Regions from separate parts of the Actinomadura sp. NAK00032 genome, predicted to be linked through region 2. Evidence: predicted binding sites of a transcription regulator. Region 2 holds the regulator's gene; the other holds the start of a gene.

Region 1 (6,112 bases), 1.3 Mb from region 2:
CTTCGAGCCCTTCACGGAGTCGGGGGTTCCGGTGAATTGGCCGGCGTCGGTCAGGCCGTCCGCCTTGAGCGAGCCAAGTCCCAGCGTGAGGACGATCAGGCCGAGCATGGTGGCGGCCCAGAGCGCGCGCGGGCGCCTGCCGACGAAGGCCGCTATACGGCTCCACACGTTGTGCTCTGCCTCGTACGCCTCCGGCTTGAGGTACTTGGCGTCGTACCGGGGCACGAGCGGCCAGAACAGCCACCGGCCGAAGATGACCAGGAGGGCGGGCAGCAGCGTGGTCATGGCCGCCAGGGCGGTGAGCACGCCGGCGGCGGCGACGGGGCCCATGCCGGCGGTGGAGTTCATGTCGGCGAGCAGAAGGCACAGCAGGCCGACCGCGACGGTGGCGGCGGAGGCGATGATGGCGGGCGCCGCACGGTGCAGCGCGTAGGCCATGGCCTCGTGCCGGTCCTCATGGCGGTGTAGCTCTTCCCGGTAGCGGGCCACGAGCAGCAGGGCGTAGTCGGTCGCGACACCGAAGACGAGCACCGTCAGGATGCCCGCGCTCTGCCCGTTGACGGTGAGGTCGCCGTACTTGGCGAGCAGGTACACCGACGACTGGGCGAGCCCCAGGGCGAAGACGGCGCTGAGTACCGGGACGATCCACAGCAGAGGGCTGCGGTAGATGAACAGCAGCAGGACGATGACGACCAGGCCCGCTGCCATGAGCAGGAAGCCGTCGAGGCTGTTGAAGACCTTGAACATGTCGGCGCCGCTGCCGGCGGGCCCGGTGACGTGGGCGGTCAGCCCGGGAGGCCCGCGCTTGGCGATGTCGCGCGCGTCGTCGACGGCGGCGGTGATGTCGACGTCCGTGAGGGGCACCAGCGTCTGCAGGGCCTTGCCGTCCTTGGACGGGAACGGCCCCGCCACCTTCTGGGCGCCGGGGAGCTTCTGCAGCGCGCTCACGTCCGCGGCGGCCTTGGCGCGGTCCGCCGCGGTGATCCCGCCGGACCGCTCGTAGACGATGACGGCGGGCATCGTCTCGTCCTTGCGGAACTGCTCCTCCAGTTCGACGACCTGCGTCGACTCGGCGCCGGCGGGCAGCCAGGCGGCCGCGTCGTTCTCCTCGACGTCGCCGAGCTTGCCGGCGAGCGGGCCGAGGGCCATCAGCAGGACGATCCACAGGGCCAGCACGGCCCATTTGGTACGCCGTCCGGCGATCAGTCCGGCCAGTCGGTGGGACGGGGGTCTGGGGGGAGCCGGGCTCGGTGCGCTCATGTTCCTCTCCTGAGGGCCGTGAAAGACGAGATATGTCGCATTGACTCAGAGTCTCTCGCTCCCCGAGAGATGTCAAGTAATATCTCGAAATCCCCGAGGATGGTGCGGCGGGAACGGAACGCGGATCGGGCCGAGCGGGCCGAGCAGGCCAGGCGGCGCCGGAGCGCCGAAGCGGGCCGTTCCCCACTCTCAATCGTCGCGAGCGGGGATGCCGTGCGCGTCCGGCGCGAGAAGGGAACCCGGCTACCCCACCTGGGGCATGAAAAGGGCGCCGGCTACGTCTTGAGATGTAGCCGGCGCCCGGGAACGCCGACGGCCCGGCGGATCCGCAGGGGTTCCGCCGGGTCGGACGTGAAGGGGTCCTAGGAGGTCAGGCGACCTTTTCGGACGACGAGGACTTGCTGGACGACGAGGAGTCGCCGCCGGACGACGACGAGCCGGAGGACGACGAGGACGACCCCGCCGAGCCCGCCGAACCGGAGTCGCCCGAAGAGCCGTTGGACGAACCGCCCGACGAGCCGTTGGACGAGGCGCCCGACGACGAGCCCGCGGTCGAGGACGACTTGCCGGAGCCGCGGCTGTCGGTGCGGTAGAAGCCCGACCCCTTGAAGATGATCCCCGCCGCGGAGAAGACCTTGCGGAGCTTGCCGCTGCACGCCGGGCATTCGGTCAGCGCGTTGTCGCTGAACTTCTGCACGACCTCCAGCGGCTCGCCGCACTCGGTGCAAACGTACTGATACGTCGGCACGGTTCCTCCTAGCTGACTCAGCCCGGCGGAGTCCGGACTGGCACTCACTCTGAACGACTGCTAATGGTACCCATGCGTGGAACAGGATTCGCCCCCGGCCTGTTCCCGGCCGGGTCACAAAACCGTCCCCCGGCGCCTCGTCCCCCAGACCTGCGGGTTCGTCCCAAGACGGCCGCGGCCCGTGCACGGGCCGGCCGGTCAGGTGCCGGTCTCGCCGAACCAGCCCGCCAGCTTGCCCTTGCGGCTGACCGCGCGCAGCCGCCGCTCCGCCGTCTCGCGCACGGAGTCGGTGGTCACGACCAGGAGCGTGTCACCGGACTGCAAGGGCGTGGTGGGTTCGGGGACGAAGCTCGACCCTTCACGCACGATGAGGGTGACGGACGCGCCCGGCGGCAGCCGCAGCTCGAAGATCTCCACGCCGCTCAGCATCGAGTCGGCCGGGATCCGGACCTCCAGCAGGTCGGCGTGCAGTTCCTCCAGCGGCGCCGCCTCCACGTCCAGTTCGCGGGTCTGCTCGTCGCTGGACAGCCGGCACCAGCGCGCGACGAGCGGCAGCGTCGGCCCCTGGAGCAGGGTGAACAGGACGACGATGTTGAAGACGATCGCGAACAGTCGATCGGCGTTCGGGATGTCGGCGACCATCGGGATGGTCGCGAGGACGATCGGCACGGCGCCGCGCAGCCCGGCCCAGGAGGTGAAGACCTTCTCGCCCCAGGTCAGCTTGAACCCGATCGTGGACAGCACGACCGATACCGGACGGGCGACCAGCAGCAGCACGAACCCGACGATCAGCGCGGGCACGATCTGGCCGGGGAGGTCGCCGGGGTCGGCCAGCAGCCCGAGCATCACGAACAGCCCGATCTGGGCGAGCCATCCGACGCCCTCCGCGAAGCCTCGGGTGGCGGGACGGTGCGGGAGCCGGGAGTTCCCGAGCACCACCGCGCTCACGTAGACGGCGAGGAACCCGCTCGCGTGCAGCAGCGACGCCATGCCGTAGGAGCCGACGGCCAGCGACAGCACCGCGATGGGGTAGAGGCCGGACGCGGGCAGCGCGATGCGGCGCAGCCCCTGCGCGCCGAGCCAGCCGATGGCGATGCCGATGACGGCGCCCGCGACCAGTTCGTAGACCATCACGCCGAGCAGTTCGGCCAGGTTGGGGGCGGCGCTGTGGGCGCTCAGCGTGACCACGATGATGACGACGGGGGCGTCGTTGAAGCCGGACTCGCCCTCCAGCAGGCCCATCAGCCGGGAGGGCAGGGGCAATCGGCGCAGCACGGAGAACACGGCCGCGGCGTCGGTCGGCGCGAGCACGGCGCCGAGCAGGAACGCCGGGCGCCAGTCCATGCCGATGAGCCAGATGGCGGCGGCCGCCACGATGCCGATGCTGATCAGGGTGCCGATGATGGACACGCTGACCGCGGCGGGCACCGACGGCCGCATGCGCCGCCAGTCGGTGGTGATGCCGCCTTCCGCGAGGATCAGGACCAGGGCGGCGAGCCCGAGCGTCTCGGCGAGTTCGGCGTCGTCGAAGTGGATGTGGAGGGGACCGGACTCGCCGATGAAGAGGCCGAGGGCCATGTACGCCAGCAGGGTCGGGAGTCCCGCCTTGTGGGACAGCCTGACCGCGATGATGGCGCAGAGTACGAGCGCGGCCCCGAGGAGTAGCCAGATGTCGAGATGCACATCCCGCCCTTCGGGGTCGTCAAAGTTGAACGTTTAGCAATCCTACAGATTCAACGGTCGATCGCGCATTTCCTGTTGAGCATCGGCATGTCGGAAACGGCGGCAATCGCTGTATGGCCTGCGGTTTTACCCTGAACGCGATGTTTCGCACGTCCCGCCCCGGGCCCCCGCCCCGGACGTCCCCCCTTCGGTCGCGCTCCCGGAGGTTCGCGCTCCCGGAGGTTCGCGCTCCCGGAGGTTCGCGCTCCCGGAGGTTCCCGCTCCTGGACGTCGCGACCTCGCTCTGGGCGCTCCCGCTCCGGACGTCCTGCCCCCGTCGGTGCGGGGTCAGTCCAGCCGGACGAGCCCGCCCGACGGCGTGGCGACGGCCCGGACGCGCTGGTCGTGCGGCTCGGCCGGCAGCGCGTCCACCAGTTCGCCGTCGTACAGCAGCGCCACCGTCAGGATCGCCGGGCCGACACGCGCGAGCGCCCGGTCGTAGGAGCCGCCGCCGCGGCCGAGGCGCACCCCGGTCCGGTCGACGGCGACCGCCGGGGTCAGGACGACGTCCGCGCCGGCGATGGCGCCAGGCCCGCGCGGCGGCTCGGACGGCTCCAGGCACCCGCGCGCCCCCGGCACCAGCGAGTCGGGCCCCTCATAGGACGCCCAGTCGAGATCGCCGTCCGGCAGCAGGATCGGGAGCAGCACGTACGTGCCGCGTTTCCACAGCGCGAACAGCAGGCTGCGCGTGTCGGGTTCGTCGCCGATGGACGCGTACGCCGCGATGGTCCCCGCCATCTCCACCTCGGGGACCGACAGCAGCGCGTCGCGGATCGGCCGCGCGGCCGCGGAGCGCTCCTCCGGTCGCATCGCCGCACGCCGGGCCAGCAATTCCGTCCGGAGATCGGTCTTCGAAACGATGTCCTGCACGCTGTCGTCCTCACGGATGGCTAGGGTCGGTACATGGCCGACATTGCACCTGTACTCAAGGCGGTCGTCCCGGCGGCCGGCCTCGGTACCCGATTCTTGCCCGCCACCAAGGCGACTCCCAAGGAAATGCTGCCCATCGTCGACAAACCGGCGATCCAGTACGTCGTCGAGGAGGCGGTCGACGCCGGCCTCAGCGACGTGCTGATGATCACCGGGCGCAGCAAGCGGTCCATCGAGGACCACTTCGACCGAGCCTACGAGCTCGAGGAGGCGCTGCGCGCGAAGGGCGACGACGGGCGGCTGGAGGCGGTGCGCGAGTCCAGCGACCTCGCGATCATGCACTACGTCCGGCAGGGCGAGCCGCGCGGCCTCGGGCACGCCGTGCACTGCGCCCGCCAGCACGTCGGCCGCGAGCCGTTCGCGGTGCTGCTCGGCGACGACATGATCGACGCCCGCGACAAGCTGCTGCGCCGCATGATCGAGGTGCGCGACCAGTACGGCGGGAGCGTCATCGCGCTGATGGAGGTGGAGCCCGACCAGGTCTCCGCCTACGGGTGCGCGGCCATCGAGGCGACGGACGAGGACGACGTCGTCCGGATCTCCGACCTCGTCGAGAAGCCCGCCGCCGAGGAGGCGCCGAGCAACTGGATCATCATCGGCCGCTACGTCTGCGACCCCGCGGTGTTCGACGTGCTGGAGAAGACCCCGCCCGGGCGCGGCGGCGAGATCCAGCTGACCGACGCCCTGCGCACCCTCGCCGACACGCCCGCCGGCCAGGGCGGCGGCGTCTACGGCGTCAAGTTCCGGGGGCGCCGCTACGACACCGGCAACAAGCTGGAGTACCTGCGGACGGTCGTCCAGTTCGCCGCGGAACGTCCCGACCTGGCGCCCGAGTTCATCCCGTGGCTGCGCGAGTTCGTCCAGTCCCAGGACGCCGCGGGCGGCGTGGGCGGCTCCGGGGACGCGTGACGACCCGCCAGACTGGAGGGCGTGGTCATGAGAACGGTCGATGAGCATCTGCAGGAGATCCTCGGCAGCGTGAAGACGCTGCCGCCGCTGGACCTGGCGCTGCTGGAGGCGCAGGGCACGGTGCTCGCGGAGCCCGTGTCCGCGCCGGTGCCGCTGCCGCCCTTCGACAACTCGGCGATGGACGGCTACGCCGTCGTCGCGGCCGACATCGCGGCGGCCGCCGACGGATCCCCGGTGGCGCTGCCCGTCGTCGGCGACATCGTGGCGGGCGACTCCGGCGTGTCCGCGATCCGGCCCGGCCTGACCGCGCGGATCATGACGGGCGCGCCGCTGCCCGCCGGCGCCGACGCGGTCATCCCGGTCGAGTGGACGGACGGCGGGAACGCCAACGTCCAGGTCTTCCGCGCGGCCCCGCCGGGCAACTACATCAGGCGCGCGGGCGAGGACGTCCGCGCCGGGGAGGTCGTCGCGCCCGTCGGCACGCGGCTGACCGCGCCCCAGCTCGGCATGGTCGCGGCTGTGGGACGGCCCAGGGTGACGGTG
Region 2 (6,112 bases):
TCGCGCGCCAGCGCCCGAGCGCCTTCTCGCGGCGCTCCGGGCGCCACCGGGTGACGCAGCGCTCCGCCGCCCACGGGACGATCACGTCGACGCCGACCTCGGTCATGGTCTCCACGGCCAGCTCGCCCCGGTCGCCCTTCGGGAGCGCCTGGACGACCACGATGCGCGGCGCGGGAGGCGGCTCCCGGTGCCGGGCCAGCACGTCCAGGGTGAGGGACGCGCGGTCGGCGGCGGTGACGACGCACTCGGCCAGCAGCCCGGCGCCGTCGGTCAGGTCGACCCGCTCACCGGGCCGCAGCCGCCGCACGGCCGCCGCGTGCCGCCCTTCGGGGCCGTCCAGGACGACCGTGCCGCGCTCCAGCGCGTCCGCCCCGGCGAGGAACACCGGCGGGCTCATGTGGGCCTCTCAATGCTCGGAACCGCCGCGGCGGCCCTCCCGGTAGGCCGCCGCCACCTCGCTTCAGTGCTGGTTGAAGACGTCCTTGATACGGGAGAACACGCCGTTGCGCTGACCGGGGGCGAACTTGCCGGGCGGGCGCTCCTCGCCGCGCAGGGCCGCCAGGCGGCGGAGCAGGTCCTCCTGCTCCTCGTCGAGCCGGCCCGGCGTCTCCACGTTCACGTGGATCATCAGGTCGCCGCGGCCGCTCTCGTTGAGGTGCCGGACGCCCCGGTTGTAGAGCGTGATCACCTGCCCGGACTGCGTGCCGGGCTTGATGTCGACGCTCTCGGCGTCGTCCAGCGTCTCGATGGTGACGCTGGTACCGAGCGCCGCCGCCGTCATCGGGATCTCGACCGTGCAGTGCAGGTCGTCGCCCTCCCGCTCGAAGATCGGGTGCGGCTTCTCCACGATCTCCAGGAACAGGTCGCCGGGCGGGCCGCCGCCCGGGCCGACCTCGCCCTCGCCGGCGAGCTGGATGTGGATGCCGTTCTCCACCCCGGCCGGGATCTTGACCTTGACGGTGCGCCGGGTGCGGACCCGGCCGTCGCCCGAGCACTCGGTGCACGGGTTGCGGATCACCGAGCCGAACCCGCCGCACGCCGGGCACGGCCGCGCCGTCATGACCTGGCCGAGGAACGAGCGCTGGACCTGCTGCACCTCGCCGCGCCCGTGGCAGGTCTCGCACGTCTCCGGGTGGGTGCCGGGCGCGCAGCCCGACCCGTCGCAGGCGGCGCAGCCCACCGCGGTGTCGATGGACAGCTCGCGGGTCGTGCCGAACGCCGTCTCGGCGAGGTCGAGCTCGACCCGCAGCGTCGCGTTGCGGCCGCGCCGGGCCCGCGACCGCGGGCCGCGCGCGGTGGCCGTCCCGAAGAAGGCGTCCATGATGTCGCTGAAGGGGAACCCGGCCCCGCCGAACCCGCCGGCCCCCGCGCCCGCCCCGGACGCGAACGGGTCCGCGCCGAGGTCGTACATCTCCCGCTTCTTGGGGTCGGAGAGCACCTCGTACGCCTGGGTGATCTCCTTGAACTTCTCCTGGGTCTCCGGATCCGGGTTGACGTCGGGGTGAAGCTCCCGCGCCAGCCGGCGGTAGGCCTTCTTCACCTCGTCGGCGCTCGCGTCGCGCCGGACCCCCAGGGTCGCGTAGTAGTCGTTCGCCACCTTACGACCCCGCCAGGATCTGTCCCACGTAGCGTGCCACTGCCCGTACCGCTCCCATCGTGCTGGGGTAATCCATGCGTGTAGGCCCGAGTACTCCGAGCCTGGCCAAGGTGAGGTCGCCGACCCCGTAGTCCGCGGCGACCACCGAGGTCGATCGGAGCCCCAGGTCGGGGTTCTCGGTGCCGATCCGCACCGTAACTGTAGAGGAGTCGCCGGTCTCGCCGAGCAGCCTCATCAGCACCACCTGCTCCTCCAGCGCCACCAGGACCTCCCGCAGGCTCTGCGAGAAGTCGACGGCGGCGAGGTTGGCCGCCCCGGCGAAAACGATCTTCTCCTCGTGCTTGTCGACGAGCGTCTCCAGCAGCACCGACAGCACCGACGCCGCGACCGGCCGCTCGTCCGGCCCCACCTTCTCCGGCAGGTCGGCGACGGCCGTCGGCACGTCGCCGAGGCCGAGCCCGTCCAGGCACGTGTTGAGCAACGCCCGCAGGTGCCCGATCGATTCCTCGGAGATCGCGGCGGGCGTCTCGATGACCCGCTGCTCCACCCGCCCGGTGTCGGTGATCAGGACGAGCAGCAGCCGCCCCTCGGCGACCGGGACCAGCTCGACGTGCCGCACCGACGAGCGGGTCAGCGACGGGTACTGGACGACGGCGACCTGCCGGGTGAGCTGCGCGAGCAGCCGCACCGTGCGGCCGACCACGTCGTCGAGGTCGTAGGCGCCGGACAGGAACGTCTCGATGGCGCGCCGCTCGGCGATCGACAGCGGCTTGATCGTCGACAGCCGGTCGACGAACAGCCGGTAGCCCTTGTCGGTGGGCACGCGCCCGGCGCTGGTGTGCGGCTGCGTGATGTAGCCCTGCTCCTCCAGCACCGCCATGTCGTTGCGGATGGTCGCGGGCGACACACCGAGGTTGTGCCGGTCCGCCAGGGCCTTCGACCCCACCGGCTCGTTGGTGGAGACGAAGTCCTCGACGATGGCGCGCAGGACGGCGAGCTTGCGGTCGTCCAGCACGGCGTCACCTCCCTCGTCCGGTCGGCCGTTCCGCTGGCACTCCATACTCTAGAGTGCCAATTGTACGGCCCCGCACCCCCGATCGGAGTGCCCGCGCACTCCCCGGACGGCGGCGCGATCCTATCCGTATCGGACGCGGGCGCCACGCCGAGGGACGAGGGGCGACGCCACCCGGCCGCCCCGCCGGGTTAATGTGCGGACCCGTGCGCAGTAAGGACTACGGAAACGATGTGCTGGCCGGCGACTGGCGCAGGCCGCGCAAGGGGCAGATCCCGGAGGTCCCGGCCGAGCCGGGGCTGGTCGCCGAGGACCCCGGCAGCGGCTTCTGCGGCGCGGTGGTCGGCTGCGACAAGTTCGGCGTCACGCTGGAGGACCGGTTCGGCAAGCGGCGCGTGTTCCCGCTGGCGAAGGCCGGCTTCCTGATCGACGGCAAGCCGGTCACCCTGGTCAGGCCCACCGCGGCGCCCAGGGGGCAGGCGCGGTCGGCGTCCGGCTCGATCGCGGTGCGGGGCCTGCGCGCCCAGGTCGCCAAGCAGAGCCGCATCTACGTCGAGGGCGTCCACGACGCCGAGCTGGTCGAGAAGATCTGGGGCCACGACCTGCGCGTCGAGGGCGTCGTCGTGGAGTACCTCGAAGGCGTGGACGACCTGCCCGCGATCGTCGAGGAGTTCGGCCCGGACGCCGGCCGCCGCCTCGGCGTCCTCGTCGACCACCTGGTGGAGGGGTCCAAGGAGTCCCGGATCGCCGCGCGGGTGTCGTCCCCGCACGTCCTGATCACCGGCCACCCGTTCATCGACATCTGGGAGGCGGTGAAGCCAGCCGCCGTCGGCATCCGCGCCTGGCCACGCATCCCCCGCGGCATCCCGTGGAAGGAGGGCGTCATCGCCGAACTCGGCTGGGGCGACGACACCGGCGCCGCCTGGAAGCGGATCCTGAACTCGGTCGGCAGCTACACCGACCTGGAACCCGCACTGCTGGGCCGCGTGGAGGAACTGATCGATTTCGTGAGTGCAGGTCGCTCTTAGGTGAGGTCTCGGACTACTGCGTCGGCCAGGAGGCGGCCCTTTAGGGTCAGGACGGCTCGGCCCTCTTCGTAGGGGGCCGGTTCTAGTAGGCCCTCGTCGATTGCTCTGCGGGTGGCCTTGTCGTCCAGGAGGGGTGTGGGGCAGCCCTGGGCCAGGCGTAGTTCCAGCATGACGCGCTCGATGTGGCGGTCGTCGTCGGTGAGGATCTCCCTGGCGTGGGCGGGGGTCGTGCCCTCGGCCAGGCGGGAGGCGTAGGCGGCGGGGTGCTTGACGTTCCACCAGCGGGTTCCGCCGACGTGGCTGTGCGCCCCTGGGCCGACGCCCCACCAGTCGGCGCCCGTCCAATAGAGCATGTTGTGGCGGCAGGCGGCGGCCGGGTCGGACGCCCAGTTGGAGATCTCGTACCAGTGCAGGCCGCGGCCGCTGAGCATCTCGTCGGCGATGAGGTAGCGGTCGGCCATGGCGTCGTCATCGGGGGCCTTGAGTTCCCCGCGCCGCACCTGGGCGGCCAGGCGGGTGCCCTCCTCGACGATGAGCGCGTAGGCCGACACGTGGTCGGGCTCGGACGCGAGGGCCGCCTCCAGGGAGGCCCTCCAGTCGTCGTCGGTCTCGCCTGGGGTGCCGTAGATCAGGTCGAGGTTGATGTGCTCGAAGCCCGCCTTGCGGGTCCAGTCGACGACCTGCGGGACGCGGCCGGGAGTGTGCGTGCGCTCCAGGACGGCCAGGACGTGCTCGCGCGCGCTCTGCATGCCGTAGGAGATGCGGGTGAACCCGGCCTCCCGGAGCTTGGCCACGTAGGACTCGTCCACCGACTCGGGGTTCGCCTCGGTGGTGACCTCCGCGCCCTTGGCGAGCCCGAACTCGGCGTCGATGGCGTCGAGGACGCGCCCCAGGTCTCCCGGCGGGAGCAGCGTCGGTGTGCCGCCGCCCACGAAGACCGTCTCCACGGGGAGGTCGGCGTCGCCCAGGACGCGCCTGGCCATCCGCACCTCGCTGATGGCGGTGTCGGCGTAGGAGTCACGGCTCGCCCCCGGGCCCAGCTCCGTCGCCGTATAGGTGTTGAAGTCGCAGTACCCGCAGCGTGTCACGCAGAAGGGCACATGGACGTAGAAGGCGAACGGGCGGTCCCCCAGGCCGTTCAGCGCGCCGGCGGGCAGCGCGCCGTCGGCCGGTACGGGGTCTCCGTCGGGAAGCGTCGAGGGCACCCTTCAAGTCTGCCCCGCCCGGCCGCCTGCTCAGACCCGGCGGAGGCGGTCGTTCAGGACTCGTCGAGTTTTTCGCGGAGCCAGTCTGGGATGTGGGCGTCCGTGCGGGGGAAGCGGTCGAGGTCCTGGACGTAGGCGGACGCGGTGAGGGGCGGGGTGAAGTCCGGTTCGCCGTCGTAGTCGAACTCGGCGCTGAAGCGGCCGGAGCGCTCGATCTGGAGGCGCGCGGTGAACCAGGCGCCCTTGCCGGCGCGGTACATCACGCGGCGCAGCTCGTCCATCCGGCCGATGGCCTGGCCGGGCGGGACGGCGGTACGGCGGCCGCCGCCGGCGTCCTCGACCTCCAGCGAGGCGCTGTCGATGCCGACGGTCGCGCGGAACGCGAAGTCGAGCCGCTCCCAGCCGTCGGGGGCGGCGGAGCGCAGCGCGCGGACGGCGCCGTTCACCGTTTCCCGTTCCTTCGCAGAACGCAGTACCTGCTCGGGGTGGGTCACGCTACCTCCGGGAGGTCGGGTCAGACCGTCTGGCCGCTGTTCTGACCGTACCTACATACGGGCCCAGGTCGAGCAACCGCCGCCGTGTCGTCCGGAAACCACGCGCCGGACGGCCGGAATGCAGCATGCCGCCCCTCTTGGGTGGATAGTGTCAACGGGATGGTGGACGAGGGTGCGACCGAGCAGGGACGGGCGCCGGCGCGGGTGCTGCTGCAGGGCGGGCCGGACGGCTGGCACTGCACGGTGGTCGACGGCGCGGGCGGCGAGCGGCGGTCCGGCCTGCCCGGGCCGGGGACGCGCTGGTCGACGGGCGGGTCCGCCGAGCCGGAGCCCCCGTGGTGGCGCCGCCGCCTCGCCGAGACCGCGGAGGGGCTGCGCGAGGCGGTCGCCGAGCGGCTGACCGACGCGACGTTCCGCGACCTCGGCGTGGAGGCCGTGATCACCTGGTTCGCGGTGGACGAGCCGGTGGAGTGGGAGGGGCTCGTCACGCTCCGGGAGGCCGACCCGGCGCGGTTCCCGGGGCGGGTGGCGCCGTTCGTCGTCACGCTGGAGCCGGGCCGCGGGGCGCTGCTGCCGGACGCGAGCCTGCTGTTCTCCACCCTGGCCCCCGACGCGTGGACGGCCCTCGCCGGCGTCGCCGAGCACTGCGGCACCCGCCCGCCGAAGGCGTCGCTGCTGTGCGGGTGGGCCGACCACCGCAGCGTGCGGGTGGGGCGCGGGACGCTGGCGCTGTCCACCGACCGGGGCGAGGACGGCGTGGAGCGGCTCGCCGAGAT

What was found. Region 2 encodes HrcA, which represses chaperone genes, less so after heat shock. Its sites were predicted from a motif close to TTGGCACTCTCNNNNNGAGAGTGCCAA; they were not measured.
Region 1: HUT06_RS07775 (FmdB family zinc ribbon protein) is a predicted target of HrcA. The motif match lies at 2,046-2,072, and genes of this name have one in related genera.

Annotation. Positions count from the first base shown of each region.
Region 1 covers NZ_CP054932.1:1,655,859-1,661,970, forward strand. Annotated here, with positions in the region: gene HUT06_RS07770 (MMPL family transporter) at 1-1,260, opposite strand, end outside; gene HUT06_RS07775 (FmdB family zinc ribbon protein) at 1,631-2,008, opposite strand; gene HUT06_RS07780 (potassium/proton antiporter) at 2,207-3,691, opposite strand; gene HUT06_RS07785 (5-formyltetrahydrofolate cyclo-ligase) at 4,019-4,600, opposite strand; gene galU (UTP--glucose-1-phosphate uridylyltransferase GalU) at 4,634-5,569, shown strand; gene glp (gephyrin-like molybdotransferase Glp) at 5,597-6,112, shown strand, end outside.
Region 2 covers NZ_CP054932.1:2,905,976-2,912,087, reverse strand. Annotated here, with positions in the region: gene HUT06_RS13630 (16S rRNA (uracil(1498)-N(3))-methyltransferase) at 1-397, opposite strand, end outside; gene dnaJ (molecular chaperone DnaJ) at 461-1,597, opposite strand; gene hrcA (heat-inducible transcriptional repressor HrcA) at 1,599-2,612, opposite strand; gene HUT06_RS13615 (DUF3097 domain-containing protein) at 2,816-3,637, shown strand; gene hemW (radical SAM family heme chaperone HemW) at 3,634-4,842, opposite strand; gene HUT06_RS13605 (antitoxin YezG family protein) at 4,896-5,288, opposite strand; gene HUT06_RS13600 (hypothetical protein) at 5,496-6,112, shown strand, end outside.